One region of the Klebsiella sp. WOUb02 genome, then DNA from elsewhere that is predicted to be linked to it. Evidence: predicted binding sites of a transcription regulator. Region 1 holds the regulator's gene; the other holds the start of a gene.

What was found. Region 1 encodes Fur, which represses iron uptake genes when iron is present. Its sites were predicted from a motif close to ATAATAATGAGAACNACTATCAA; they were not measured.
Region 2: the regulator Fur is predicted to act here: its motif matches at 6,535-6,557, upstream of exbB (tol-pal system-associated acyl-CoA thioesterase).

What each region holds. Positions count from the first base shown of each region.
Region 1 covers NZ_CP170110.1:2,152,035-2,167,484, forward strand. Annotated here, with positions in the region: partial or broken gene kdpD (two-component system sensor histidine kinase KdpD) at 1-627, shown strand, start outside; gene kdpE (two-component system response regulator KdpE) at 656-1,333, shown strand; gene speFL (leader peptide SpeFL) at 1,610-1,714, shown strand; gene speF (ornithine decarboxylase SpeF) at 1,969-4,167, shown strand; gene potE (putrescine-ornithine antiporter) at 4,164-5,483, shown strand; partial or broken gene ABOC21_RS17355 (IS4 family transposase) at 5,586-6,902, opposite strand; gene pgm (phosphoglucomutase (alpha-D-glucose-1,6-bisphosphate-dependent)) at 7,017-8,657, opposite strand; gene seqA (replication initiation negative regulator SeqA) at 8,691-9,239, opposite strand; gene ybfF (esterase) at 9,423-10,196, shown strand; gene ybfE (LexA regulated protein) at 10,330-10,623, shown strand; gene fldA (flavodoxin FldA) at 10,774-11,304, shown strand; gene fur (ferric iron uptake transcriptional regulator) at 11,597-12,049, shown strand; gene chiQ (ChiQ/YbfN family lipoprotein) at 12,129-12,461, opposite strand; gene chiP (chitoporin ChiP) at 12,509-13,912, opposite strand; gene glnS (glutamine--tRNA ligase) at 14,344-15,450, opposite strand, start outside.
Region 2 covers NZ_CP170106.1:191,798-207,247, forward strand. Annotated here, with positions in the region: partial or broken gene ABOC21_RS02985 (YgiQ family radical SAM protein) at 1-986, shown strand, start outside; partial or broken gene dkgA (2,5-didehydrogluconate reductase DkgA) at 1,106-1,934, opposite strand; gene yqhD (alcohol dehydrogenase) at 2,080-3,243, opposite strand; gene ABOC21_RS03000 (AraC family transcriptional regulator) at 3,440-4,339, shown strand; gene yghB (DedA family general envelope maintenance protein YghB) at 4,392-5,051, opposite strand; gene metC (cystathionine beta-lyase) at 5,182-6,369, opposite strand; gene exbB (tol-pal system-associated acyl-CoA thioesterase) at 6,619-7,350, shown strand; gene exbD (TonB system transport protein ExbD) at 7,357-7,782, shown strand; partial or broken gene ABOC21_RS03025 (TIGR00645 family protein) at 7,922-8,417, shown strand; gene mgrA (L-glyceraldehyde 3-phosphate reductase) at 8,459-9,499, opposite strand; gene tnpA (IS200/IS605 family transposase) at 9,619-10,047, shown strand; partial or broken gene yghX (YghX family hydrolase) at 10,261-11,150, shown strand; gene ABOC21_RS03045 (DUF2623 family protein) at 11,230-11,520, shown strand; gene yghU (glutathione-dependent disulfide-bond oxidoreductase) at 11,552-12,418, opposite strand; gene ABOC21_RS03055 (DsbA family protein) at 12,564-13,124, opposite strand; partial or broken gene gss (bifunctional glutathionylspermidine amidase/synthase) at 13,346-15,218, shown strand; gene ABOC21_RS03065 (PLP-dependent aminotransferase family protein) at 15,350-15,450, shown strand, end outside.

The DNA.
Region 1 (15,450 bases):
TTCTGACCCTCGACCTGGCCAGCGAAGGCTCGAAGCACGCGCCGCAGGCCAACGAAATTCGCCAGCACGTGCTCAACACCACCCGGCTGGTGAATAATCTGCTGGATATGGCGCGGATCCAGTCCGGCGGCTTTAATTTACACAAAGAGTGGCTCACCCTCGAAGAGGTGATCGGCAGCGCGCTGCGGATGCTGGAGCCGGGCCTCGGCTGCCAGCGCATTCAGCTCGGCGCTGCCCGACCCGCTGCTGCTGGTTCACGTTGACGGGCCGCTGTTTGAGCGGGTGCTGATCAATCTGCTGGAGAATGCGCTGAAGTACGCCGGATCGCAGGCGCAAATCGGCATTACGGCGCAGGCCGACGATCGCCGGCTGCTGCTCGACGTGTGGGATAACGGCCCGGGGATCCCGCAGGGTCAGGAGCAGGCTATCTTTGATAAGTTCGCCCGCGGTCATAAGGAGTCCGCGATCCCGGGCGTAGGGCTGGGGCTGGCAATCTGCCAGGCGATCGTCGAGGTCCACGGCGGCACCATCGCCGCGCACACGCGCCCTGAGGGCGGCGCCTGCTTCCGTGTTACACTGCCGCGAGAAGCGCCGCCGGAGCTGGATGAGTGGTGCGGCGACGCCTGACCTGACTGCAAGCACTAGCCGAGGAACCGTGATCAACGTTCTTATTATTGAAGATGAACATGCTATTCGTCGCTTTCTGCGCACCGCGCTGGAAGCCGACGGCATGCGCGTATTTGAAGCCGAAACGCTGCAGCGCGGTCTTCTCGAAGCCGCAACCCGCAAGCCTGATCTGACAATCCTTGACCTTGGCCTTCCCGATGGCGACGGCGGCGATTTTATTCGCGAAGTGCGCCAGTGGAGCCAAATGCCGATTATCGTGCTGTCGGCGCGTACGGAAGAACAGGATAAAATTGCCGCGCTGGATGCCGGCGCCGATGACTACTTGAGTAAGCCGTTTGGCATTGGTGAACTGCAGGCGCGGCTGCGGGTCGCGCTGCGCCGTCACGCCGGCGCCCAGGCCGATGAGCCCATCGTCCGCTTTTCGACTATCCAGGTTGATATCCCGGCGCGGCGCATCCTTCGCGGCGAAGAGGAGATTCATCTGACCCCGATTGAGTTCCGCCTGCTGGCTGTGCTGCTGAATAATGCCGGCAAGGTGCTGACCCAGCGCCATCTGCTGAATCACGTTTGGGGGCCAAACGCGGTGGAACACAGCCACTATCTGCGAATTTATATGGGACATCTGCGGCAAAAGCTGGAGGTTGATCCCGCGCGGCCGCAGCATCTGCTGACCGAGACCGGCATCGGCTATCGGTTTATGCCGTAAATTCTTTTTCATTTATTTTTAATAAAAATAATTTTATTTTCAGGAAAAACTCATTGCTGAGGAAATAATATTTCCCCGGCAATGAATCATTTTTCTTTCATAATGCAACAAAAAACCAACAAAACAAAAACAATAAAGAATATCATAACAATAATGCAACAAAAACCAGTCATATATATTGTCATCGATCTATTTTATTGATCAACTTCACGGAAACTATCAGTTTTGCAAATAGAATGACTGCACTTTCAACAGAAAATGAAAGGAACGTTAAAAATGGAAAACAATAACCGACTAATGCCTCATATAAGGCGTACAACGCATATTATGATGTTCTCTCACCGCAATAGCTTCGATTTTCATTTCTTTAATGCCCGATAGCCTTCTGGCTTCGGGCACTCAGCATACATGTCTTCCCGATCCCTTGTGATATGGGGAAGTTCCTGCATTCCGTGGTGCTCACCCACATAAACCCTGAATTAGCCATGACCGGACACGGTAGGGTTTATTGTATCTAAAAAAAGCAATTTACTGATTTTATTATCAGCGAGATGGTTTTGCTTTTTTTCCGGAGATATCAATTTCTCACACGAGAAATTGAGGGCCAGCCATTACCAAAAATAAAGAGTTGAAAAATGTCAAAATTAAAAGTAGCCGTAAGTCGCCTCTGCCCGGATAGTTTTTCTACGCAGCGCAGCATCATTAATGTTAATGAGACAAACTTTATTGATATTGCTGCAGTGGTACTCTCCATCAGTGATATTGAAGAAGGAAAACTCGACAAAATCGATGCAACAGGCTATGGCATCCCGGTCTTCGTTACGACGCATGGCGAAGAGCGGGTGCCGCCGGAATATCTACCGCGTATATCGGGTGTTTTCGAACACAACGAAGCGCGCTGCGCATTCTACAGCCGCCAGTTGGAAACCGCGGCCAGTCACTATGAAACCCAGCTGCGTCCGCCTTTCTTCCGCGCCCTGGTCGATTATGTCAATCAGGGTAACAGCGCTTTTGATTGTCCCGGCCATCAAGGAGGCGAGTTTTTCCGGCGCCACCCCGCGGGAAATCAGTTCGTTGAGTACTTTGGAGAGACGCTTTTCCGTGCCGACCTGTGCAACGCCGATGTGGCCATGGGGGACCTGCTTATTCATGAAGGCGCGCCCTGCATCGCCCAGCAGCACGCGGCGAAAGTCTTTAACGCTGATAAAACCTATTTTGTCCTCAACGGGACATCATCATCCAACAAGGTTGTACTTAATGCCCTGCTAACCCCGGGTGACCTGGTGCTCTTTGACCGTAATAACCATAAATCCAACCATCACGGCGCCTTGCTGCAGGCCGGCGCCACTCCGGTCTACCTGGAGACAGCGCGTAACCCCTATGGTTTTATCGGCGGGATTGACGCCCATTGCTTTGAAGAGGGCTACCTGCGAGAGCTTATTTGCGAAGTCGCGCCGCAGCGGGCCACGGACGCACGCCCCTTCCGCCTGGCGGTCATTCAGCTTGGAACCTATGACGGTACTGTTTATAACGCCCGTCAGGTCGTTGATAAGATTGGCCATCTATGCGACTACATTCTGTTTGACTCCGCCTGGGTGGGTTATGAACAGTTCATTCCGATGATGGCCGATTGCTCTCCGCTGTTATTAGAACTGAATGAGAACGATCCGGGTATTTTGGTCACCCAGTCCGTGCACAAGCAACAGGCCGGCTTCTCCCAGACCTCACAGATTCATAAAAAAGACAGCCATATCAAAGGACAGCCGCGCTACGTGCCGCATAAACGCATGAATAACGCCTTCATGATGCACGCTTCCACCAGCCCGTTCTATCCGCTCTTCGCGGCACTTGATATCAACGCCAAAATGCATGAGGGGCTCGGCGGACGTAACATGTGGATGAATTGTGTGGCGAACGGCATTGATGCGCGCAAGCTGATCCTCGATAACTGTCAGCATATTCGACCGTTTGTACCGGAAACGGTCGATGGTAAACCCTGGGCATCTTACCCCACCGAGCAAATCGCCAACGACCTGCATTTCTTCCACTTTGTCCCCGGCGAGCAGTGGCATGCATTCGAGGGCTATGCGGAACAACAATATTTCGTTGATCCCTGCAAACTTCTGCTCACCACGCCCGGTATCAATGCGCGCAGCGGCGAATATGATGACTTTGGCGTACCGGCAACCATTCTCGCCAACTTCCTGCGTGAAAACGGCGTTGTCCCGGAGAAATGTGACCTCAACTCGATCCTTTTTCTGCTGACGCCTGCGGAAGATATGGCCAAGCTGCAGCAGCTCGTTGCCCTGTTGGTGCGTTTCGAAAGCCTGCTGGCGTCCGACGTGCCACTGGCCGACGTTCTGCCATCAATCTACCGGCAACATGAAGCGCGTTATGCCGGTTGCACCCTGCGCCAGCTGTGCAAGGAGATGCACAATCTTTATTCCCGCCACAATGTGAAACAGCTGCAAAAAGAGATGTTCCGCAAAACGCACTTTCCCCGCGTCAGCATGAATCCTCAACAGGCCAACTACGCCTATCTGCGCGGAGAGGTTGAACTGGTTCGCCTTGCGGATGCGGAAGGAAGAATTGCGGCGGAAGGCGCGCTTCCTTACCCGCCGGGCGTTCTTTGCGTTGTACCCGGCGAAGTCTGGGGTGGCTCAGCGCTGCGTTATTTCAGCGCGCTGGAAGAAGGGATCAATCTGTTGCCAGGTTTTGCGCCTGAATTGCAGGGTGTGTATATCCAGGAGCAGGACGGCCGTAAGCAGGTATGGTGCTACGTCATTCAGCAATGCGCCCCCCGGCGCGCCCTGCTGAAAGGGGAAAAGCTATGAGCAAGCCTAAGTCTAACAAAATGGGCGTTGTCCAGCTCACCATTCTGACCATCGTGAATATGATGGGCTCCGGGATCATTATGCTGCCGACCAAGCTTGCGGAGGTGGGTACCATCTCGATCATTTCATGGTTGGTGACCGCCGTAGGTTCAATGGCGCTGGCGTGGGCATTCGCTAAGTGCGGGATGTTCAGCCGTAAGTCCGGTGGGATGGGCGGCTACGCCGAGTATGCGTTCGGTAAATCCGGCAACTTTATGGCCAACTATACCTATGGCGTTTCGCTGCTGATTGCCAACGTCGCAATCGCGATCTCCGCCGTCGGCTACGGCACTGAGCTGTTCGGCGCCGCGCTGTCGCCGGTACAGATCGGTCTCACTACTATCGGCGTGCTGTGGTTGTGCACCGTCGCCAATTTTGGCGGCGCGCGCATTACCGGGCAGATCAGTAGTATCACCGTCTGGGGGGTGATCATTCCGGTTGTCGGTCTGTGCGTCATCGGCTGGTTCTGGTTTAGCCCGACGCTCTACGCCAGCTCATGGAATCCTCACCACGTGCCGTTCTTCTCGGCCGTTGGTTCTTCCATTGCGATGACGCTGTGGGCCTTCCTCGGGCTGGAGTCGGCCTGCGCCAACGCCGAAGTCGTGGAAAATCCGGAACGCAACGTGCCGATCGCGGTGCTGGGAGGTACGCTGGGTGCGGCGGTAATTTATATCGTCTCAACCAACGTAATTGCCGGAATTGTGCCAAATATGGATTTAGCTAACTCCACGGCGCCGTTCGGTCTGGCCTTCGCGCAGATGTTTACTCCGGAAGTGGGTAAGGTCATCATGGCCCTGATGGTGATGTCCTGCTGCGGCTCGCTGCTCGGCTGGCAGTTCACTATCGCCCAGGTCTTTAAATCATCGGCCGATGAAGGCTATTTCCCGAAAATCTTCTCTCGGGTCACAAAAGTGGACGCACCGGTTCAGGGTATGCTGACTATCGTGATTATCCAGAGCGGACTCGCGCTGATGACTATCAGTCCGTCGCTGAACAGCCAGTTCAATGTGCTGGTAAACCTGGCGGTAGTGACCAATATCATCCCGTATATTCTATCGATGGCCGCGTTGGTGATTATCCAGAAAATGGCGAACGTCAATCCGGCGAAAGCCAAATCCGCCAACGTTGTGGCCTTTATCGGCGCACTGTATAGCTTTTACGCGCTCTACTCCTCCGGCGAAGAAGCCATGCTGTACGGATCGATCGTCACCTTCCTCGGTTGGACGCTTTATGGTCTGGTATCGCCACGTTTTGAGCTGAAAAACAAACACGGCTGATGACTGGCGAGCCCGGATTATCAGCGATGCGCAGGAGCGGCTGGTGAGGTAATCTCAATACAGTGATATAAAAAAGGAGCCCTGCGGCTTAATGCTTGTCAGTTAAGCTTTTGAAGGTGGCCGTAACGCATAGCGTTGCGGCCTCTTTTTTACTGCCCGCGGATAGTGTCTCTCTCGTCTGCCCGGAAGCACGAACACCGCGGCCATACTCACTATCTATTCTATTACTCGTGGTAACCTTCCCGGTGAGACTCCCGGCAGGATGCGGAGCTGGCTTCTCAGATACAGGGCCGATTGTTTAAAGCCCATCTGATAAGGCTCCACTCCTTTCAGACTGTACGCCATCTGAGCCATCATGTACCGCAGCAGGTTGTATGCCAGTACCACACCCCATAACTCCTGCCGCACCAGTTCCGGTTTTTTGCTTCTCAGCGTCAGTTCATTATTCAGCAGATGCTGCTTCATCTCCCTGAACCCGTGCTCTATTTCCCATCGCTGGCTGTACAGCTCCACGATATCCGCTGTCGGATACCTCAGCGGGTCACACATTGAGGTCAGTATCTGCACCGTTTTACCGTTCACTTCTTTACTTATCAGCCGGGCTGTCAGCGTCGCCGGAGCATCACACCATTTCTTCCTTGCCTGCGGTGACAGCTTCAGCTCAACCAGCGCCTGTCCCGCACCCAGTTTCCTGACAACCTGATACTGTGCTCCCTTACGCAGAGGCAACATCCAGTGTCTTTCCGTTCCCGCTGACTGCCAGTGATGAAGCAGACCCAGGGCATAAAAGCCTTTGTCCATAATGGTCAGGGTACGGTCGGGCGTTTGTGCTGTAAGCTGAGCAGCAAGCTCTGCTTCACCGCTGTCAGTGACGCTGGTGAAAGCGACCGCTGAGAGTAGATGGCTTGTGACTTCCATCTGACAGACCATACGCACCTGTGGCCATTCTGAACAGCTATACGCATTCGCTGTCCTGCCGAAAGCAGCGTCATTTTCCGGTGTATCAGGGGTCCGCCACACTGTGCCGTCTACGGCCATTAGCGTGAGTCCATTCCAGTGTGACAGCGGTAATTTTTCGAACCACAGCTGTTGTGTTTTCTCGAACATCAGGCGGACAACATCCTCCCCGAGCCGCTGACGGGCCTGAACAACGGCACTGGGTGCCACAAAAGGTCTTTTTCCGGGCAGAAGAATATCAAGGTGGGAGACAATCTGATTCATGGAGTGGGAGCGGAACAGGGCCATACCGGTTACTGCCCAGACCATCATTTCCATAGAGAGGCGGCGTTTTCGCAGAGTCACCACGCCAGTATCAGCCAGACACTGGTCAATCAGCTCTGGTGACAGCAGGTCTGAGAGAGCGGCAAACTCCTGAGGAGTAAAATTATGAACGGCATCAAGAGCCTGACTAAGTAGCATAAAAAAATCCGTAATCTTCCATGAGATTACGGATTCTTGCACAGCCACCGGATCGTTCAACCGATCATTTCATGCTTAACTGATCGGCATTAAGCCCTGCGGCTCCTTTTTCGTTTAGGCGTTTTTCAGCACTTCGCTGACAATTTCTACCGCCTCTTTCTCAATCTGCTTGCGATGCTCTTCGCCGAGGAAGCTTTCGCAGTAGATCTTGTAGGCGTCTTCCGTGCCTGACGGACGGGCGGCAAACCAGCCGTTATCGGTCATCACTTTCAGGCCGCCGATCGACGCGCCGTTGCCCGGCGCGGCGGTCAGGCGAGCGGTGATCGGATCGCCCGCCAGCGTGCTTGCGCTGACCATCTCCGGCGACAGCTTCGACAGCGCCGCTTTTTGCGCGGAGGTTGCCGATGCCTGCAGACGGTTATAGCTCGGCGCGCCGAAGCGTGCGGCCAGCTCATCGTAGTGCTGCTGCGGATTTTTGCCGGTGACGGCGGTGATTTCCGCGGCCAGCAGGCACATGATGATACCGTCTTTGTCGGTGGACCACGGCGTGCCGTCAAAACGCAGGAACGAAGCGCCCGCGCTCTCTTCACCGCCGAAGCCAAAGCTGCCGTCAAACAGGCCGTCAACGAACCATTTAAAGCCCACCGGCACTTCCACCAGCTTACGACCGAGGTCGCCGACCACGCGGTCGATCATCGCCGAGGAGACCAGCGTTTTGCCGACGGCAACCTCTTTGCCCCACTGCGGACGGTGCTGGAACAGATAGTTAATCGCCACCGCCAGATAGTGGTTCGGGTTCATCAGCCCGGCCGGGGTCACGATGCCGTGGCGGTCGTAATCCGGATCGTTGGCGAAGGCCAGATCGAACTTATCGCGCAGCGCCAGCAGGCCGGCCATCGCGCACTCGGACGAGCAGTCCATGCGGATGGCGCCGTCTTTATCCAGGTGCATAAAGCGGAAGGTTTGATCGACATGATCGTTAACGATGGTCAGATCCAGCTTGTAGTGCTCGGCGATGCGCTTCCAGTATTCAATCCCGGAGCCGCCCAGCGGATCGACGCCAAGCTTGAGGCCCGCTTTTTGAATCGCCGCCATATCGACGATATCCGCCAGCCCTTCAATAAACGGCTGAACCAGATCTTGCTCTTTGACGTGGCCCGAGGCCAGAGCCGCATCGAGGGAGATGCGCTTCACGCCCTGCAGGCCGGAAGCCAGCAGCTCGTTCGCCCGGTTCTCCACCACTTTGGTGACGTTGGTATCAGCCGGACCGCCGTTCGGCGGGTTGTACTTGATACCGCCATCTTCCGGCGGGTTATGCGACGGCGTAATCACGATGCCATCCGCCAGAGGGCCACCTTTTTTGTTGTGCACCAGAATGGCGTTGGAAATCGCCGGCGTCGGAGTGAAGCCGTTGTTTTCCTGCACGATCACATCAACACCGTTAGCGGCCAGCACTTCCAGGACGGAAATAAAGGCCGGCTCGGAGAGCGCATGAGTATCCTTGCCGACGTAGCAAGGACCGGTAATACCGTTCTTCGCGCGATCTTCCGCAATCGCCTGAGCAATCGCCAGGATATGCTGCTCGTTGAAGTTATGGCGCCCTGCGCTGCCGCGATGGCCAGAGGTCCCGAACTTCACCGCATGCTCCGCGTTGCCTGCTTCCGGCTGCAGTACATAGTACTGGGCAGTCAGCTGGGCGACGTTAATCAAATCACTCTGTTGTGCAGGCTGCCCCGCACGCTTATCGATTGCCATTGCCTGATCCTTCTGATGCAAGGGTGAATAAAGCTAGATCGTGCCGCAAACCTTCTCAATCAACTCCGTGGGGAATTGCATTGACTGCATGATATGTTCAATCATGCTGCATTTACGGCCAGTATTGGTATTGGTAATCACCCACCACGGCGTGCCGGGTACCTGCTTAGGTTTGGTCTGATTGCCGCTTTTCAGCAGAACGCGGGCGTCTTCAGCGAAATAGGTACGCGTACGTCCGTGCAGTGATTCGGTGGCCGCAGCAAACGCTTCGCCGTCCAGCGAGTAGAGCGTCGTTAGCACCAGCATAAAACGATTTACCGCGCGCTTTTGATCGGCGTATTCATCAGATAACAGCAGCTCGCGCATCGCGCGAACCTTATCTTTCGCCGGGTTGGCAGGCTTGACCTCAACGGCAGCGGTCGGAGCCTGCGCCGGGGCGGCTTTCGCAGCGGCGGCGGCGGTCTGGGAAGCGGCGGAAAATTTCAGCATGCGCCGTAAAATGTCGGATGCACTCTCACCAATATGCTGGGTGTGGCTGGCAATATAGCGATAGAGATCATCATCAACTTCAATTGTTTTCATCTTAATCCAGTGCGATATCTTATTCTGAATACAAGTTGTCAGGATTATAAGGACAAATCCTGACCGCGGATAGCGTCAAACCAGGATGGCGGTAAAACTCAGAGAGCTCTGGGTCTTGCAGCCGGATGGCAGAATGTCCAACATAATACCCTAACCCGACGGAGCGAAAAAAAGAACTTTGCCATGAAATTAAATAGCCGCGCGCAATCTGCACAAAATCCGCACAATAATTCCCCTGTGGTCCTCGTTCACGGTCTGTTTGGCAGCCTTGATAACCTGGGGATCCTCGCACGCGACCTGGTTGCCGACTACGATATCCTGCAGGTCGATATGCGCAATCACGGCCTTTCCCCGCGCGATCCGCAGATGACCTACGCCGCTATGGCTGAGGATCTGCTCGACACCCTTGACGATCTGCAGCTGGAAAAAGCGACCTTTATCGGCCACTCGATGGGCGGTAAAGCGGTGATGGCGCTAAGCGCCCTGGCTCCTGACCGCATCGACGGCCTGGTGGCTATCGATATCGCGCCGGTGGATTATCACGTCCGCCGCCATGACGAAATCTTTGCCGCCATCAACGCCGTGACCGCCGCCGGCGCCGCAACCCGTCAGCAGGCGGCGGCAATTATGCGCCAGCATCTACAGGAGGAGGGCGTGATTCAGTTCCTGCTGAAGTCCTTCGTTGACGGCCAGTGGCGGTTTAACGTGCCGGTCCTGTGGGATCAATATAGCCATATCGTTGGCTGGCAGCCGGTTCCCGCCTGGCCGCATCCGGCCCTGTTTATCCCGGGCGGCAACTCACCCTACGTGACCGATGAGTATCGCGACGCGCTGCTGGCTCAGTTCCCTCAGGCCCGCGCGCACGTGATTGCCGGCGCGGGCCATTGGGTCCATGCGGAGAAACCGGAAGCGGTATTGCGCGCCATTCGCCGATATCTCTCCTCTTTAGCGGCATAACTGGCTAAAAACTGCCCGACCGCGCCGCAGAATGCCCGCGGTCGTTGGCGCAGCGGTTCGCCTGATGTATTATGGCGCGCTATCTGTGTCGGCAATGGCCCGACAATTTGTTTCCCCGAAGTCACTCTGAATCATGGCAAAAGAACAAACGGACCGTACGACATTAGATTTGTTCGCAACCGAGCGTCGCCCGGGTAGACCAAAGACCAATCCGCTTTCGCGCGACGAGCAGCTGCGCATCAATAAACGCAACCAGCTTAAACGCGACAAAGTTCGCGGCTTAAGGCGCGTGGAGCTCAAGCTCAACGCTGAAGCGGTTGATGCGCTCAATGAGCTGGCCGATGCCCGCAATATGAACCGCAGCGATCTGATTGAAGAGATGTTGATGAACCAGCTGGCGGCCCTGCATAGCCAGAGTAAAGCCTGAGAAACCGCAAAAACAACACTTTCATGTAGCAGAGTGTGCAGTCGGGCGTGATTGCTGTTTCCGCGCCCTTCCCTGTTCTGCTATGATTGCCGTTATCTGCGGGCATTACGCCACTACCACATCATTAAGTTTCAAGAGGTTATTTTACTCATGGCAATCATCGGCATCTTTTTTGGCAGCGACACCGGCAACACCGAAAATATTGCAAAAATGATCCAAAAGCAGCTTGGTAAAGACGTTGCTGATGTTCACGACATTGCCAAAAGCAGCAAAGAAGACCTGCAGGGTCATGACATTCTGCTGCTGGGCATCCCAACCTGGTACTACGGTGAAGCACAGTGTGACTGGGACGATTTCTTCCCGACGCTGGAAGAGGTCGACTTCAACGGCAAGCTCGTCGCCCTGTTTGGCTGCGGCGACCAGGAAGACTACGCTGAATACTTCTGTGACGCGCTGGGAACCATTCGCGACATCATCGAACCGCGCGGCGCAACCATCGTCGGCCACTGGCCAACGGCGGGCTACCATTTCGAAGCCTCTAAAGGTCTCGCTGATGACGACCATTTCGTCGGTCTGGCTATCGATGAAGACCGTCAGCCTGAGCTGACCAACGAGCGCGTAGAGAAATGGGTTAAGCAGGTTTCTGAAGAACTGCATCTCGAAGAAATCATAAACGCCTGATCGTTAAACGGCGCTATCCTGGGATATCGCCGTATTAATAGGTAAAAGCAATAAAACTAATAGCTACAAGTTTTTAACTTTTAATCACATATCTGTACAATGTCCTCTGATTTAACGAGGAGACGTGACGCAGTTTGTAGCCTGTGCCTCGTTTTTGACAGCATAAAAGGCTCGATGCTTGCGGTTTTCATTTCATCATGGCAGTTCTATAATGAAACGCATTACATCGGGTGATTCTCTGTATTACTTCCGCTAATGGAAGTAGATCGTTTAGCAACAGGACAGATTCCGCATGACTGACAACAATACCGCATTGAAGAAGGCTGGCCTGAAAGTCACACTTCCACGATTAAAAATTCTGGAAGTGCTGCAGGGGCCGGATAACCATCACGTCAGCGCGGAAGATTTATACAAACGCCTGATCGACATGGGTGAAGAGATCGGTCTGGCCACCGTTTACCGCGTACTGAACCAGTTTGATGATGCCGGCATTGTTACCCGCCATAATTTTGAAGGCGGTAAATCCGTTTTCGAACTGACGCAGCAGCATCATCACGATCACCTGATTTGCCTCGATTGCGGCAAAGTGATTGAGTTCAGCGATGACTCCATCGAAGCGCGTCAGCGTGAAATTGCCCACCGTCACGGTATCCGCCTGACCAACCACAGCCTGTACCTGTACGGCCACTGTGCGGAAGGCGATTGCCGCGAAAATGAACACGCGCACGACGCGGTGGAAAAATAGTTTCCCGCCGCGTAAGCAGCAAAAAGCCAACCCGAAGGTTGGCTTTTTTTATGCCCGCAAATAGGAGGTACGAGGGAAATCAGGGCCGGGTATTGTTGCGGCGGATCTCTTTCCAGATCTGGTCGCAGCGGGCTTTCACCGCCTGATCGTTGCCGGTGCGGGTCGCCAGGATACACTGCTGATAATCCAGCACGCGCACGCTTTCCTGCGTGGCGAACTGCTGGTGCTGCTTATCCTCTTTAAGAACGTTCAGCACGCTCTGGCAGGCCTGAACTTTATCCGGATTCCCTTCTGCCGTATTGATGCAGGCGCTGTAGGCGTCCTTCAATTTAGTATCTTCTTTTGGCGCCGGTGACTGCGTACAGGCCACCAGGCCCGATGCCAGCATGGCGATGAGCAATAGCTTTTTCATAATCAACCTCACGGACTGGCGGCAGGCTTACGCCCGCGGCTGCGGCATCAGAAAATAGTGAACGGAGCAATAACCATAAACTTCACGTCGCGCTCATCCTGGAAGATATTGCCGTAGCCGCCGCTCCAGCTAGGAATATCGGAGTGGTTGTCGTACTGGGTGAAGTGGAGCTTGAACAACGTTCCCTTCGCCCGGCCATCCTGCACGGTATACATGGCATCGAGGCTGTAGGCCGACTCTTCCAGACGTTTGTCGGCGTTGTAGTAGGCATCTGGCGTCGCCATTTTGCCCGGCTTCGCATCCCATGCATAAACGTAAGACGCGCCAAACGCCCAGCCCGGCATATTCCAGTTTTTCATGTCATACATGGCGCCGAAGAACACGGCCTTTTCACCGTTGGCGTTGAAGTCGGAGCGGTTATCCCACCACACGTCCAGGCGACCGTTAGAAGATGCGTAGGTTGGGGTCATACGCTGCAGGAAGTAGCCCTGCTGGCCCTCGGCCTTAACCCAGGTGCCTTCCAGACGCAGGTCCAGCACGTCGGCAACCTTGTAGCCAAAGGTCAGCGCCTGCAGCCAGGCGGTGCCGTCGTAAATATCGTTCGCGCCGCCGTTGCTGACCTTATCGCGGGTGCCGTAGAACTGATAGCTGGTGTTTAACGGGGTGCCGGCAACGTCAAATTTATAGCTGGCCTTAGCAAAATACTGGTCGATATAGCCCTGAGCCTGGCCAAACGCGGCCTCCAGCACGAGGTCGTTTTTAAAATCATATTTGGCGCCGATGGAGTGCAGATAATCGACTTTCGTCTTCTTATCGTTCTGGTAGAACTCATCCATCTCAATGTGCCACGGCGCTTTGTATTCGTTGGTCCACATGTAGGAGAAGCTCAGCGCGCCAGAGTCGCCGTAATCAAAGTTGGCCCCGGCTTCAGCGCCCTGATAAGTGCCCGGCATAAAGCTCCAGTGCGGAGCCAGCAGCGTTTGCCCGGTTGGTTGAATGTAGCCAGCACGCGCCCACACCGGGCCATACTTAAATTTCGCCGCCGCTTTATAGAGGCTGATCCCGCTCTTATCGCCGGAGTAATCTTCGTCGTAGGCTTTATTCCTTGAGGAGAAGGCAATTTCGTTCGGGTGGCCGCTTTCGCTGCTTTCCGCCATCTCAATTGCGGTAAAGGCAGCCACGTCAATACCAAACATATCGGCAGCATAGCCGGACTGGAAATCCAGGTTGGCGTTCCAGGTTGAATGCGAAAGGTTGGTTTTGTACTTATCGCCGTCGGTAACATCTTTACGGTCGCGCTCACGCTGCCAGTAATAGATACCGCCGGTTAACGTGGAATCATCGATAAAACCTGCTGCGCTGGCCTGCGGAACAACGATCCAGCTCGACATCGCGGTGACGGCGGCAATAGCCAGCGCCAGCGTACTACGTTTGCCACTAAACGTACGCATGTGCATATCCTCTTTGACGTTTTAAAACGCGGAGCCAAAGGCAAGCCGCGAAAAATAAATAAGACTGCTAAAAAGCGGGGCGGTAAAAGTCCGCATATCCGCTATCGATAGACTATTTTTCGTGACGCGAATTATCAATCTCTTTCGCCGACCAAAGCTTAAGATTATGACAAAGCGCACATAATCTATGTCTGTTTGTTACAGTCTTAAATTTCGTACATTTAGCACCTAATTCTCTGCGAAATAAGGATAAAGAGGGAAATGAAAACGCTTACAGCGATTTTTTACGCGACAATAGCCGGGGAGGCTGGCGGGATATATTACAGGCTGTAAACAAGATTAATTCGCATCGCGAAAATAACCGACCCGGGCGGGTAAATACGGAAGTAAAAAACGCCGCGGGGTGCGGCGTTTTCAATGGCGATGCGGGTTTATGCGCCGATCTTCGCCCAGGTATCGCGCAGGCCGACGGTGCGGTTGAACACCAGATGGTCAGCGCTTGCATAGCGGCTGTCGAGGCAGAAGTAGCCCTCACGCTCGAACTGCAGGGCCTTACCGGCCTGCGCCTGCGCCAGGCTCGGCTCGGCGAAGCCGTGCTTGATAACCAGCGATTCAGGGTTCATGACGGCAAGGAAATCCTCTTCGGCGCCCGGATTCGGCACGCTGAACAGGCGGTCATACAGGCGAATTTCTACCGGCAGCGCGTGCGCCGCGCTCACCCAGTGGATAACGCCCTTCACCTTGCGGCCGTCCGCCGGATCTTTGCTCAGCGTATCGGCATCATAGGTACAGAAGATTGTGGTGATATTGCCTTCCGCATCCTTCTCTACGCGCTCGGCTTTGATCACGTAGGCATTGCGCAGGCGAACCTCTTTGCCCAGCACCAGACGCTTGTACTGCTTGTTGGCTTCCTCACGGAAGTCCGCGCGATCGATCCAGATTTCACCGCTGAACGGCACGTCGCGGCTGCCCATCTCCGGCTTGCTCGGATGATTAGGCATATTCACATTTTCACTGCCGCCCTGCGGATAGTTTTCGATAACCAGTTTTACCGGATCGATAACGGCCATCGCGCGCGGGGCGTTTTCGTTCAGATCTTCGCGAATGCAGGACTCCAGCGACGCCATTTCAATGGTGTTGTCCTGTTTGGTTACGCCGATGCGCTTACAGAACTCGCGAATCGATTCGGCGGTATAGCCGCGGCGACGCAGGCCGGAAATGGTCGGCATACGCGGATCGTCCCAGCCTTCCACGTGCTTCTCGGTCACCAGCTGGTTCAGCTTGCGCTTGGACATCACGGTATATTCGAGATTCAGGCGCGAGAATTCGTACTGGCGCGGGTGAGCCGGGATGCTGATGTTATCCAGCACCCAATCGTACAGGCGACGGTTGTCCTGGAACTCCAGGGTACACAGAGAGTGCGTGATACCTTCCAGCGCATCGCTGATGCAGTGGGTAAAGTCGTACATCGGGTAGATGCACCACTTGCTGCCGGTCTGATGGTGATCGGCGAATTTAATGCGGTACAGCACCGGGTC
Region 2 (15,450 bases), on a different replicon from region 1:
AGGGCGCATTATTCAGAGCCGCTCCGAAGACTCGATCGTTAACGAAATCGAGGCGATTCGCGACACGGTTCCCGGCTTCACCGGGGTGATTTCCGACCTCGGCGGCCCAACGGCCAATATGTATATGCTGCGCTGCAAGTCGCCGCGTGCGGAGCAGACCTGTCGTCGCCTGTCGTGCGTTTATCCGGACATCTGCCCGCATATGGATACCAACCACGAGCCGACGATTAATCTCTACCGCCGCGCCCGCGATCTGAAGGGGATCAAAAAAATCCTTATCGCCTCCGGCGTGCGCTATGACATTGCCGTGGAGGATCCGCGCTATATCAAAGAGCTGGCGACCCACCACGTCGGCGGCTATCTGAAGATCGCCCCTGAACATACCGAAGAGGGCCCGCTGTCGAAGATGATGAAGCCGGGGATGGGCAGCTACGATCGCTTCAAAGAGCTGTTCGACACCTACTCAAAGCAGGCGGGGAAAGAGCAGTATCTGATTCCGTACTTTATCTCCGCGCATCCGGGCACTCGCGATGAAGATATGGTGAACCTGGCGCTGTGGCTGAAGAAAAACCGTTTCCGTCTCGATCAGGTGCAGAACTTCTATCCGTCGCCGCTGGCCAACTCAACCACCATGTATTACACCGGCAAGAACCCGCTGGGTAAGATTGGCTATAAAAGCGAAGACGTGGTGGTGCCGAAAGGGGATAAGCAGCGCCGCCTGCATAAAGCGCTGCTGCGCTACCACGATCCGGCAAACTGGGCGCTGATCCGCCAGGCGCTGGAAGCCATGGGCAAAAAGCATCTGATCGGTTCACGCCGCGACTGTCTGGTGCCTGCGCCGACGCTGGACGAGATGCGGGAAGCGCGTCGCCAGAATCGCCATATTCGTCCGGCCCTGACCAGGCATACGCCGGTTGAGCATCAGCGCCAGACGCCTGCTGTTGGCGCGAAAAAACGCCTGCGCCCGGCGTCCCGCTAAGGCGAAATTCCCCGGCAGCGCAAGGCTTGCCGGGGTGAAGGAGTTAAGGGATAAGGTCGCCCGGACGGTGGCCGCTGCGTCGCCGTCCGGGATACGCGAAAACCGCCCTGCGGTCAGGTAGGAAGGTTAGCCGCCAAACTGGTCAGGATCTGGCCCGAGGCGCTTGTTGATATCCAGCTTCGCCATTGCTCCCAGTTCGTCTTTATCGAGACGGAAATCCCAGACGTTAAAGTTTTCCGCGATACGCGAAGGGGTCACCGATTTAGGGATCACCACCAGGCCGTTATCGAGATGCCAGCGGATCACGACCTGCGCCGGCGTTTTACCGTACTTGTCGGCCAGCTCGCGGACGATTTTCTGATCGAATACGCCTTCGCCGCCCTGAGCCAGCGGGCTCCAGGATTCGGTCTGAATTTTGTGCGTCGCGTTCCAGGCGTGCAGCTGGCGCTGCTGCAGCAGGGGATGGAGTTCGACCTGATTAATCACCGGCACGACGCCGGTTTCGTCAAGCAGCCGCTGCAGGTGGTGGACCTGGAAATTACAGACGCCAATGCTTTTGGCCAGCCCCTGTTCTTGTAGCTCAATCATGCCCTTCCAGGCTTCAACGAAATGGTCGATCGCCGGAACCGGCCAGTGCATTAAATACAAATCGACGTAGTCGAGCCGCAGCTTGCTCAGGCTCTCCTGCAGAGCTTCATGCGGGCGTTTTTGATCGTCGTTCCATAGCTTGGTGGTGATAAACAGACTCATCGCGAGGGACGTCTGCCTGGCTCAGCGCGCTGCCGACGCCGGCTTCGTTTTGATACGCGGCGGCGGTGTCAAAAGAGCGATAACCGACTTCCAGCGCCTTGTGAATGGCGGAGACGACCTCCTCGTTGCCTGCTTTCCACACGCCGAGGCCCAGCTGTGGCATCAGGTTGCCGTCGTGCAGTTTTATCACGGTTGGATGTGTCATGCCTTCCTCCTGTTAATGAAGCTTAGCGGGGTACATCTCGCTAAGGGGTAGCATTAAGTCTGGACGAAATAGCTAAAAACGGTAGTGAAACTCCTCTCCTTCGCATCCGATGACGCGAAGGAGAGGGGGGATCAGCAGGGGAAAATCAGCGTGCAGCCTCGTAAATACGGCGGCTGACGTCGAGAGTGATATCCTGGTTTTCACCGAGCTGTGTCATGCCGTGTTCTTCCAGTTTAGCCAACAGCGCCGGGATGGAGCTACCGTCGAGACCGTAGCCGCTCAGGCGAGTCGGCACGCCGAGCTGTTCGAAGAAATTGCGCGTTGCGGCGATGGCCGCGTCGATGCGCTCATCTTCAGAACCTTCGGTAATATTCCACACGCGGGCGGCGTACTGCAGCAGCTTAGCGCGTTTGGCATCGCGTTTTTCATTCCACAGTACCGGCAGTACGATGGCCAGAGTCTGGGCATGATCAAGGCCGTGCATGGCGGTCAGCTCATGTCCCAGCATATGCGTTGCCCAGTCCTGCGGAACGCCGGCGCCGATCAGGCCGTTTAACGCCTGGGTCGCGGCCCACATAATGTTGGCGCGCACGTCGTAGTTCTCCGGCTCTTGCAGCGCTTTCGGGCCATCTTCGATCAGGGTCAGCAGGATGCCCTCGGCAAAGCGGTCCTGGATTTTGCCATCAACCGGATAGGTCACGTACTGCTCAACGGTATGGACAAATGCGTCAACCACGCCGTTGGCAACCTGGCGCGGCGGCAGGGTGTAGGTGTAAATCGGATCGAGGATCGCAAACACCGGCTGCACGTGGGAAGACATAAAGGCGCGCTTGTCGCCGGTGGTTTTACGCGAAACGACGGCGCCTTTATTGGACTCGGAGCCGGTCGCCGGCAGGGTCAGCACGGAGCCCATCGGGATCGCGCTTTTGACGTTTTTACCGTGGGTTTCAAGGATTTCCCACGGATCGACGTTTTCATCATAATGCGCGGCCGCGGCGATAAACTTCGTCCCGTCGAGCACGGAGCCGCCGCCCACCGCCAGCAGGAAGGTGATCTGCTGTTCACGGGCAATTTTGACCGCGTTCATCAGCGTTTCGTAGGATGGGTTCGGTTCAATGCCGCCGAATTCCAGCACCTCAAAATCGCTCAGCGCGCTCAGGGCCTGATCCAGTACGCCGGTTTTTTTCACGCTGCCGCCGCCGTAGGTGACCAGAATACGGGCTCCCGCCGGGATTTGATCGCGCAGGTTTTCGATGGCGCCTTTACCAAACAGGATACGGGTTGGGGTATACAGATCGAAATTGTTCATTGCTCATCACCTCAATAAGAGAAAACTGCCGACGGAGAAGATATCCCGGCCAGATGACGGACATTGTGGTCTCCTCATCCGTTACCCTCAATGCACATTCCTGCCGATGTCTTGCCCATTTCTCCGCAGGACTGGAGAAAAAGCTGCGGAATGCGCACAATGAAGTCGTGAAAAAACGACTGGAGAGTCATCGTAAATGAAGCGTTCCCGGATCTGTCAGCTGCTAACTGAAAAAGTTAATACGCTGAAAAATAACGAAGAAAAACTCAGCGAGCTGCTGCCTGATATTCGGTTATTGTACGGCACGCAGCCGGGAACGCGCACGCCGGTGATGTATCAGCCGGGCATCGTTTTTCTCTTTTCCGGTCATAAAATTGGCTATATAAATGAGCGGACTTTCCGTTACGACACCAATGAATATCTGCTGCTGACGGTACCGCTGCCGTTTGAGTGCGAGACCTTCGCGACGCCGGAGGTTCCGCTGGCGGGGCTGCGGCTGAACGTGGATATTCTGCAGCTGCAGGAGCTGCTGATGGATATTGGCGAGGATGAGCGCTTCCAGCCCGCGGTGGCATCGAGCGGAATCAACTCGGCGGCGCTCTCGGAGGAGATTTTGTGCGCCGCTGAACGGCTGCTGGACGTGATGGAGCGGCCGCTGGATGCGCGCATTCTGGGCAAACAGATTATTCGCGAGATGCTCTACTACGTGCTGACCGGGCCGTGCGGCGGGGCGCTGCTGGCGCTGGTCAGCCGGCAAACGCACTTCAGCCTGATCAGCCGTGTCCTCAAACGCATTGAAAGCCAGTACACCGAGAACCTGAGCGTCGATCAGCTGGCGGCGGAGGCCAACATGAGCGTCTCGGCGTTTCATCACAATTTTAAATCGGTCACCAGCACCTCGCCGCTGCAGTATCTGAAAAGCTATCGCCTGCATAAGGCGCGGATGCTGATGATCCACGACGGGATGAAGGCCAGCGCGGCGGCGATGCGCGTAGGCTACGAAAGCGCGTCGCAGTTCAGCCGGGAGTTTAAGCGCTATTTTGGCATGACGCCGGGCGAAGATGCGGCGCGGATCAGAACGATTCAGGGGATGTAACGGGAAACGCACGCTGCGGGAAGGCGCGCTGGCGCCCTCCCGGGAAGGTCAATCAGGCGTTGCAGAACTTTTTCTTAATGACCACCACCAGCGTACCCAGCAGGCCGGCAACCAGCAGAGCGATAGGCAGTACCATCAGGCAGGTCATCACCTGATCTTCGTGGCGCTTGACGAAAGGAATCATGCTTAGCGCATATCCGAGTCCGGTAACCACGCTGACCCACAGCAGCGCGCTGAGCCAGTTGAAGAACTGGAAGCGGCGGTTGGAGAGCCCCGAAATACCGGCCATCGTAGGCAGCAGGGTGCGGACAAAGGCCAGGAAACGGCCGGCCAGCAGGGCCAGCAGCCCGTGCTTGTCAAACATGCAGGTCGCACGCTGATGATATTTTTGCGGTAGATGGGAAAGCCAGCCCTTAACGGTCTCGGTATTGCCGAGCCAGCGCCCCTGGACATAGCTCAGCCAGCAGCCGAGGCTGGCCGCCGTCGTCAGAATGGCAAGGGTGGGCACAAAGTCCATGACGCCTTTAGCAATCAGCGCGCCGGCGAGCAGCAGCAGGCTGTCTCCGGGTAAAAATGAGGCCGGCAGCAAACCGTTCTCGAGAAACAGGGTCGCGAACATGACCAGATATACAACGCCCACAACGTGAGGGTTCGCCAATGCGGCAAAATCATGTTGCCAGAGCGCGGCGACAATCTCTTGAATAACAACCATGGACTTTCCTAAGTGGTACCGTATTTTTGCCTAGTGTACTCCTGAAGAGCCCAGAACACCTTGATCCCGGGCGCAACAAAAGCGGCCGCCTCTAACAGAACGTCCGCAATTATTGCCACTGGCCGTCACTTTACACGATACGCGCGAAGCCCGCCGCTAAATCCGCCAACAGATCGTCAACATTTTCTAAACCGATATGGACGCGGATCAGCGTGCCGCTGAAATCGACTTCAGCCTCGGGGCGGATGGCGGCGATGTGCTCCGGCTGGTTCGCGAGGATTAGCGATTCAAAACCGCCCCAGGAGTAGGCCATGCTGAACAGGCTGAAGTTGTCCAGATAAGCGGACAGCTCGGCATCGTTCAGCCGCTTATTGAGAATAAACGAGAACAGGCCGCTGCTGCCGGTGAAGTCGCGCTTCCAGAACTCATGCCCTTTGCTGCCCGGCAGCGCTGGATGGTTGACCCGCGCCACCTGCGGATGCTGCGCCAGCCATTCGGCGATGCGCAGGCTGCTCTCGTGGTGCTGACGCAGGCGCACGCCGAGAGTGCGCAGGCCGCGGCTGGTCATATAGGCGGTATCCGCGTCGAGCATCTGCCCCATCAGATAGGCGTTCTCACGCAGCTGGTCCCAGCAGCGCGCGTTGGCGACCGCGGTGCCGACCATCGCATCGGAGTGGCCGATCAGGTATTTGGTGCCGGCCTGAATCGAGATATCGACGCCGAAATCCAGCGCCCTGAACAGCACGCCTGCCGCCCAGGTGTTGTCGATCATGATGATCGCTTCCGGGGCAACGCGGCGTACGGCCGCGACGATCGCCGGAACGTCGTGGACCTCCATAGTTATCGACCCCGGAGACTCGAGGAACACCACGCGGGTATTCGGCTGGACCAGGCGGGCGATATCGGCGCCAATCAGCGGATCGAACCAGCCGGTGCTTACGCCGAGCCTGGCAAGAACTTTGGTGCTAAAATCCTGGCTCGGCTCGTAGGCGGTATTGGTCATCAGAACGTGGTCGCCCTGCTCAACAAACGCCAGAATCGTATTGGCCACCGCCGCCGCGCCGCAGGGGAACAGGGCGCAGCCGGCGCCGCCTTCCAGCTCGCACATGGCTTCCTGCAGCGAGAAGTGGGTCAGCGTGCCGCGACGGCCGTAAAACAGCTCGCCCTTCGCCCGGTTGCGGGTGGCATGTTTCTTATCTTCGACGGTGTCGAACACCAGCGATGAAGCGCGCTGAATCACGCTGTTGACCGATCCTAAGGTATATTTTTTACTGCGCCCGGCGTGGACCAGGGCGGTATCAAGATGTTTGTCAGCCATGTTTTTTGCCTGTTTTTATACGTCTGGACGTCTAAACTAGCATGAATACCCGGATGTGTACCGACTTAGGGCGGATACAGGCAAAAATTTTACCAAATCCCCCGGCGGCCACTTTTTTACTGCGTAAGCGCAGGGAAAATAAACGTGATTTGCTGCACAGTGTAAATACTAATGAGAACCACTATCAATTCGATGCCGTTTTGATATTATTATGCTCAGATTTTGTGATTTACGTCCTGGAGACTCAGAGTGGGTAATAATTTGATGCAGGCGGATCTTTCCGTTTGGGGTATGTATCATCATGCCGATATTGTCGTTAAGGTCGTGATGATCGGCCTGATTCTGGCGTCGATAGTCACATGGGCTATCTTTTTCGGCAAAGGTGCTGAAATGCTCTCCAGCAAGCGCCGCCTCAAGCGCGAACAGCAGCTTCTCGGCGAAGCCCGCTCCCTCGACCAGGCCAGCGATATCGCCAACGCTTTCCATCCGAAAAGCCTGAGCTCGCAGCTTATCAACGAAGCGCAGAACGAGCTCGAGCTGTCGGCCGGCGTCGAAGATAACGAAGGTATTAAAGAACGTACCGGTTTCCGCCTTGAGCGCCGCGTGGCGTTTGTCGGTCGCTATATGGGCCGCGGTAACGGCTACCTGGCGACCATCGGCGCCATCTCCCCGTTCGTCGGCCTGTTTGGTACCGTCTGGGGCATCATGAACAGCTTCATCGGCATCGCGCAGACGCAAACCACCAACCTCGCGGTTGTCGCCCCGGGCATCGCGGAAGCGCTGCTGGCAACGGCAATCGGCCTGTTTGCCGCTATCCCGGCGGTGGTTATCTATAACGTTTTCGCTCGCATGATCGGCAGCTACAAAGCCACTCTCGGCGACGTCGCCGCCCAGGTCCTGCTGCTGCAGAGCCGCGATCTGGACCTCAGCGCCAGCGGCACTGCGCCGGTGCGTACCGCGCAGAAATTACGAGTAGGTTGATGCTTTATGGCGATGCATTTTAACGAAAACCTCGATGATAACGGCGAAATGCACGATATTAACGTGACGCCGTTTATCGACGTCATGCTCGTGCTGCTGATTATCTTTATGGTGGCGGCTCCGCTGGCGACGGTTGATGTGAAGGTGAACCTGCCCGCGTCCTCCAGCCAGCCGCTGCCGCGTCCGGAAAAACCGATCTACCTGTCGGTGAAGGCGGATAAAACCATGTTCCTCGGCAACGATCCGGTTACCGAAGAGACTATGGTTAATGCGCTGAATACGCTGACTGAAGGTAAGAAAGACACCACCGTCTTCTTCCGCGCCGATAAAACCGTGGACTATGAGACGATGATGAAGGTCATGGATACCCTGCATCAGGCGGGCTATCTGAAGATTGGTCTGGTGGGCGAAGAGACCGTTAAAGCGCAGTAGCCCTCACCGACATCTCTCCCCAGGCTGGCCTTGCGCCAGCCTTTTTTACGTCTGCCGATCCGCAGCGCCGACGGGATCTTGCATTCAGGCTGGCGGGTTGCGATATAATGCCGCTCATTTTTTTAACTTACAGGGTCTTATGGAACGTTTTCTGGAAAATGCCATGTACGCCTCACGCTGGCTGCTGGCACCGGTTTATTTTGGTCTCTCTTTGGGGCTGGTGGCGCTATCGATCAAATTTTTTCAGGAGATTCTCCACATCCTGCCGCAGATCTTCAGCGTGGGGGAGTCGGACCTGATCCTGACCCTGCTGTCGCTGGTGGATATGACGCTGGTTGGCGGCCTGCTGGTGATGGTGATGTTCTCGGGGTATGAAAACTTTGTCTCTCAGGCTGGATATCAACGAGGGCAAAGAGAAGCTCAGCTGGCTGGGGAAAATGGATGCCACTTCGCTGAAAAATAAGGTGGCCGCCGCCATCGTCGCGATCTCCTCCATCCACCTGCTGCGGGTGTTTATGGACGCGAAGAACGTGCCGGACAATAAGCTGATGTGGTACGTCATTATCCACCTGACCTTTGTGCTGTCGGCGTTTGTGATGGGCTATCTCGATCGCCTGACCAAAGTTAAGCACTGATCCCTGGCTGCCCGGCGGCGTTTAGCTACCGGGCCAGCGGTTTACTTATCCGACGAAGCCTGCCACAAATTGAGCTCACCATCGGCCACGTGCTGGTCGATCTGCGTCAGCTCTTCGGCGCTGAAAGTCAGGTTTTCCAGCGCTTTTACGTTCTCGTCCAGCTGCTGCGGACGGCTGGCGCCAATCAGTACCGAGGTCACCCGGTTATCCTTCAGCAGCCAGCTCAGGGCCATTTGCGCCATGCTCTGACCGCGATCGTGCGCCATCTCCTGCAGCAGGCGCAGGCTCCGGACGTTCGACTCGCTGAGCATCGTTTCCGTCAGGCCGCGATCTCGTTTCCCTTCATAGAACATCCGCGAACCTTCCGGGATCTGCTGAAGATACTTGCCGGTCAGCAGGCCCTGCGCCAGCGGCGTAAAGGCGATGCAGCCGACGCCATTCTCCTCGAGTGTGTCCAACAGTCCGCTGCTATCGACCCAGCGGTTAAGCAGGTTATAGGAGGGCTGATGGATCAGCAGCGGAATTTTCCACTCGCGCAGGAGCGCCGCCATCTGCTGCGTGCGTTCCGGCGAATAGGAGGAGATGCCGACGTACAGGGCCTTACCGCTCTGCACCGCCTGCGCCAGCGCGGCGGCGGTCTCCTCCATCGGCGTGTTCTCATCCACGCGATGGGAATAGAAAATATCGACGTACTCCAGCCCCATGCGCTGCAGGCTCTGGTCGAGGCTGGCCAGCAGATATTTACGCGAACTGCCGGATCCATAGGGCCCCGGCCACATCGAATAGCCGGCTTTGGTCGAGATAATGAGTTCGTCACGGTGGGCGGCAAACTCCTCGCGCAGCAGGCGGCCGAAGTTTTCCTCGGCGCTGCCGGGCGGCGGCCCGTAGTTATTGGCCAGGTCAAAATGGGTAATGCCCAGATCGAAGGCCTTGCGAAGCAGAGCGCGCTGGTCATCGAGGGCGTTACCGTGGCTAAAGTTGTGCCACAGGCCCAGCGACAGCGCGGGAAGCTGCAGGCCGCTTTTGCCGCAGTAGCGATACTGCATCCGATCGTAGCGGCCAGGGTTAGCGAACCAGGACATGCTCTCTCCTTTTTAATTAAATCCGGTAAACCCCCGGCTTTGCCGGGGGACTCCGAAAGGTTTGACCTTTAAGTCAGTCGCGCGAATCTGAAATCTCCGCCAAGAGATGAGGATTCGTGATGAGAGACTATCAGAGCTTAAGCCATACGAAATGGGACTGTAAATATCACGTGGTTTATATCCCTAAACGCCGGAAGCAGCGGTTATATGGTGCGCTGCGGCATGAGTTGGGAAAAATATTCCACGAGCTTGCGAGCCAGAAGGGCTGTCAGATTCTGGAGGGGCATCTGATGCGCGATCATGTCCACATGTGCATCAGCATACCGCCAAAGTACTCGGTATCGACAGTAGTCGGCTATCTGAAGGGAAAAAGTGCGATAGCGATAGCACGACACTTCGGCAGAGGTAAAAACTTCACCGGTGAAGTTTTCTGGGCTCGAGGTTATTTCGTTTCAACCGTTGGTTTGGATGAAGCCACGGTCAGGGCGTACATACGCAACCAGGAGAGAGAAGACGAACGATACGATCAAATGAAACTGAACGTATAGCAGCCGCCCTGGGCGGCTCATGGTTTGTCGGCGCCTTTGAGGCGCTCACCCTAAAGCCTCCGGCTCTGCCGGAGGATACTTACTTAAAACGACGTTCTACTTTATACGCTAAACCGCTGAGCAGGCGTTTGCTGGATCACACTGCGCGAGATTTCTGGCATCCCGGCGAGCTTATGCTTTGCTTAAAGGGCCTTCACTTACGGAGAACATGCGATGACGCGACTGACGGCCAAAGATTTTCCACAGCAGCTGCTCGAGTACTATGACTACTATGCCCACGGCAAAATCAGCAAACGCGAATTTCTCCAGGCTGGCGGGGAAATATACGGTGGGCGGCATGACTGCGCTGGCGCTGTTTAACCTGCTAAAACCCAACTATGCCCTGGCGGAACAGGTGGCGTTTACCGACCCGGATATCCGCGCGGAGTATATTCACTACCCCTCTGCGGACGGTCATGGCGAAGTGCGCGCTTACCAGGTAACACCGACGAAGATGACCGGCAAAGCCGCGGCGGTGGTGGTGGTGCATGAGAACCGCGGCCTCAACCCCTATATTGAAGACGTTGCCCGGCGGGTGGCGAAGGCGGGCTATATCGCCCTGGCGCCGGACGGCCTGAGCTCCGTCGGCGGCTATCCCGGCAATGATGATGAGGGGCGGGAGCTGCAGCAGAAAGTCGATCCCGTGAAGCTGATGAACGACTTTTTTGCCGCGGTGGCGTTTATGGCGAAGCATCCGCAGGCGACGGGAAAAGTCGGCATCACCGGTTTTTGCTACGGCGGGGGCGTTTGCAACGCCGCCGCGGTGGCGATCCCTGAACTGGCCTGCGCGGTGCCGTTCTACGGCCGGCAGCCGCCGCTCAACGAGGTCGATAAGATTCAGGCGCCGCTGCTGCTGCACTACGCCGGCCTCGATAGCGGCATCAACCAAGGCTGGCCGGCCTATGAAGAGGCGCTGAAAGCGCAGCATAAGATCTATGAGGCCTATATTTATCAGGGGGTTAATCACGGATTTCATAACGACTCCACGCCGCGCTATGACCGGGCCGCCGCGGAGTCTGGCGTGGCAGAGAACCCTCGCCTGGTTCGGGAAGTATTTACGCTAGCGCGATCGGCTGAAATAGCGCTACCCATTGCTCAAAAAGTCGCTATATAATTTTGTATATAACGATTGAGGGGAAAGCGATGGATAACCATTTTGGTAAAGGTTTAATGGCCGGGCTGCAGGCGGCTCAGGCCGACAGCGCCAGCAGCGCCGCGAATTTCTGTGCCGACTATAAGCGCGGGTTTGTGCTCGGCTATTCTCAGCGGATGTTTGAAAAGACCGGCGATCGCCAGCTGAGCGCGTGGGAGGCCGGGATTCTCACCCGACGCTATGGTCTGGACCGGAATATGGTTATGGATTTCTTTAAGGAGGGAAATTCCTGCACCGCGATGCGCTACTTTATGGCGGGATACCGCCTGGAGCGCAAGTAGCCGAAGGCCGAAGCCTTCGGCTGGCGTAGCCTTAGGCCTGACGCTTGTCTTCGGTTTGGCTGTCGAAGTCGCTGGCGCTATGGCGCTCGTGAAGCTGTTCGTTAAGCGGGCCGTTGGTGCGGTTAACGATCCGTCCGCGCTGAACCGCCGGGCGTCTGCCTACGTCCTGCGCCCAGCGCAGAACGTTTTTATAGCTCCCGGCATCGAGGAATTCGGCGGCATTGTAGACGCCACCGAGTACCACGTTGCCGTACCACGGCCAGATCGCCATATCGGCGATGGTGTACTCTTCCCCGGCTACGTAGCGGTTAGCGGCGAGCTGTTTGTCCAGCACGTCGAGCTGGCGCTTGGCTTCCATGGTGAAGCGGTCGATGGCGTACTCGATTTTCACCGGCGCGTAGTTGAAGAAGTGGCCAAAACCGCCGCCGAGGAACGGCGCCGCGCCCTGTAGCCAGAACAGCCAGTTCAGCGTCTCGGTGCGCCCGGCCGGATCTTTGGGCAGGAAGAAACCGAACTTCTCCGCGAGATAAAGCAGAATGTTGCCGGACTCGAACACGCGCGTTGGCGGCGTGGTTGAGCGATCGCTCAGCGCAGGGATTTTTGAGTTCGGGTTCACCGCAACGAAGCCGCTTGAGAACTGATCGCCTTCGCCGATCCGAATCAGCCAGGCATCATACTCCGCGTCGCTCACGCCCAGCGCCAGCAGCTCTTCCAGCAGGATCGTCACCTTCTGGCCGTTAGGCGTTCCCAGGGAGTAAAGCTGCAGCGGATGCGAGCCGACCGGCAGCTCTTGTTCATGGGTTGCGCCGGAGACAGGACGGTTGATGTTGGCGAACGCGCCGCCATTGTTCTGCTTCCATTCCCACACTTTCGGGGGTTGGTAGTTATTCTCTGACATGCTGATCTGCCTTTGTAGTGAGGTGTTCAGGGAGTGTAGCAGGTGGCGTATTAAGGATTTAACAGTGTGAGGCTTATTCACCCGCTGGCGATATACCCGGACGGCTTCCCCGGCCGCGTTACGCACGCCGGGGCTGCGCCCTAAATCAGGCCATTATCCGCGCGGCCCAGACGCTAATATCGTCGCCGCTGCCGAGATCCGCCTGCACCAGCCCGTTGACCATAAAGGTTGGCGACACGTGGATACCGTTCTGGCGCGCATATTTGCTGTGCCATTTGATCTCCGCCTGCAGCTCTGGGCGGGCGAAGGCGTCGGACAGTAGAACGTGGCTGTAGCGCTCGATACGCTCAACGATTTGCTGCGGGGTAGCGTTCATATTCGGCCCGCTGCAGTGGTCGGTGAATTCGAACTCTTCGCGATGATCGGCTACTGCTTGCAGTACCTTATGCGCCTGCTCTCTGCCGTGCGGCAGGGTGGAGGCCGCCAGAATACAGCGTACGATGACCCCCGAGAACATATGCCAGGGCTGGGACTGCAGGCGAACTTTGATGGTCACGTTATCCGCGCCGACCTCGTCGAGCAGGTCGTCGAGCTTATTGAATGCGCGTACCGAATACGGGCAGGTCGGCTCCAGGAAAACCTCGAAGGTACGCGGGCCATGTCCCCAGACCAGCGGTTGTGCTTGCAGATGTGGTTGTGTGCTCATAATCAACTCCTGACGTTAATTCGCGATTTGTTGTTATATCTGAGATAAACGATATCACTTTTGCCCTGCGGCGCAGGGTTATTTTCCGTAAGGGCACAATTCGCAAACCGAATGAGTGGTATCATTATTCCACCTCTGTCTGGTAAGTGCCTGCGGCAGGATAAGAAGAGGGAGTTTTGTTCCGCCAACTGCCCGGGCTGCATTAATTTGAGGTCAGGCTAATGAGCAAAGGATCGACAAGCAGCGATGCCCCTTTTGGTACATTGTTAGGCTACGCGCCGGGCGGCGTGGCAATCTATTCATCGAACTACAGCAGCTTAAATCCGCAAGACTATCCGGATGACGCCACGTTCCGCAGCTATATCAATAACGAGTATATGGGGCACAAATGGCAGTGCGTTGAGTTCGCGCGCCGCTTCCTGTTTCTCACCTACGGTTTTGTCTTCACCGACGTCGGCATGGCGTACGAAATCTTCTCCCTGCGCTTTCTGCGCGAGGTGGTTAACGACAACATTCTGCCGCTGCAGGCCTTTGCTAACGGCTCGCGTCGTCCGCCGATGGCGGGCTCTCTGCTGGTCTGGCAGAAGGGCGGCGAGTTCAAGCATACCGGCCACGTGGCGGTGATTACCCAACTGGTGGGTAATAAGGTCAGGATCGCCGAGCAAAACGTTATCCACAGGCCGCTGCCGCAGGGCCAGCAGTGGACCCGTGAATTAATCCTCGACGTGAAGGACGGCATCTACACCCTGAAAGATACCTTTACGGATACCCAGATCCTCGGCTGGATGATCCAGACCGCCGATACCGAGCACAGCCTGCCGCAGCCGGTGCTGCCGGGCGAAGCGATGACCATTCGCGGCGCCCGCCTGCCGAACAACGGGCAGTTTCGCGGTAAGTGGCTGAACGAAAAAGATACGCTGCAGAAAGCCTACGTTGACGCCAACGGCCACTTTATTAACGCCGATCCCTACCAGTATTTCACCATTACCGAAAGCGCCGAGCAGGAGCTGATCAAGGCGACCAACGAGCTGCATTTGATGTACCTGCACGCCACCGATAAGGTGATGAAAGACGACAGCCTGCTGGCGCTGTTCGATATCCCCAAAATTCTCTGGCCGCGTCTGCGCCTCTCGTGGCAGCGACGTCGCCACCATATGATTACCGGCCGCATGGATTTCTGTATGGACGAGCGCGGGCTGAAGGTCTATGAATACAACGCCGACTCCGCCTCTTGTCATACCGAAGGCGGGCTGATCCTCGAACAGTGGCTGAAGCAGGGCTACTACGGCAGCGGGCATAACCCGGCGGAAGATCTGCTGGATGAGCTGGCGGGGGCGTGGAAGCACAGCCGGGCGCGGCCTTTTGTGCACATCATGCAGGATAAGGATCTGGAGGAGAACTATCATGCGCTGTTTATTCAGCGATCGCTCACCCAGGCCGGCTTCGACAGCAAAATCCTCTTTGGCCTCGATGAGCTGCGCTGGGACGCCGCCGGACAGCTGATTGACGGCGACGGGCGGCTGGTTAACTGCGTCTGGAAAACCTGGGCATGGGAAACCGCCATCGAGCAGGTGCGCGAGGTCAGCGCCGACGAGTACGCCGCCGTGCCGATCCGTACCGGGCATCCGCAAAATGAGGTGCGGCTGATTGACGTTCTGCTGCGCCCCGAGGTGCTGGTATTCGAACCGCTGTGGACGGTGATCCCCGGCAACAAGGCGATTCTGCCGGTGCTGTGGTCGCTGTTCCCGAACCATCGCTATCTGCTGGATACTGATTTCGTCGTCAACGACGATCTGGCGAAAACCGGCTATGCCATTAAGCCCATCTCCGGGCGCTGCGGGAACAATATCGATCTGATAAGTCCCGACGACGAGGTGCTGGATAAGACCAGCGGGAAGTTTGTCGATCGCAAAAATATTTACCAGCAGTCTGTGGTGCCTGCCGAAAGTGGATGGTAAATACATTCAGGTATGCACCTTTACCGTTGGCGGCAACTACGGCGGCACCTGCCTGCGCGGCGACGATTCGCTGGTGGTCAAAAAAGAGAGCGATATCGAACCGCTAATTGTGTTGAAAGACAACGATAGACGATAATCCCGGCGGCGCCGAATCGCACGGCCCGCAAAAGCCCCGGAAGCGTCGCGCTGCCGGGGCATTTTCGCTAAAACCGGGTACTAAATAGTTAACAAACCACAACAACAAGACAGACAAAAAAGGAAAATAATATGCACGATCGGCGACTCGCCGCCCGCGCGGGTGAACTTAAGCCCTCCGCCGTCCGCGAACTTCTCAAGCACAGTAAACTGCCCGGCGTTATTTCACTGGG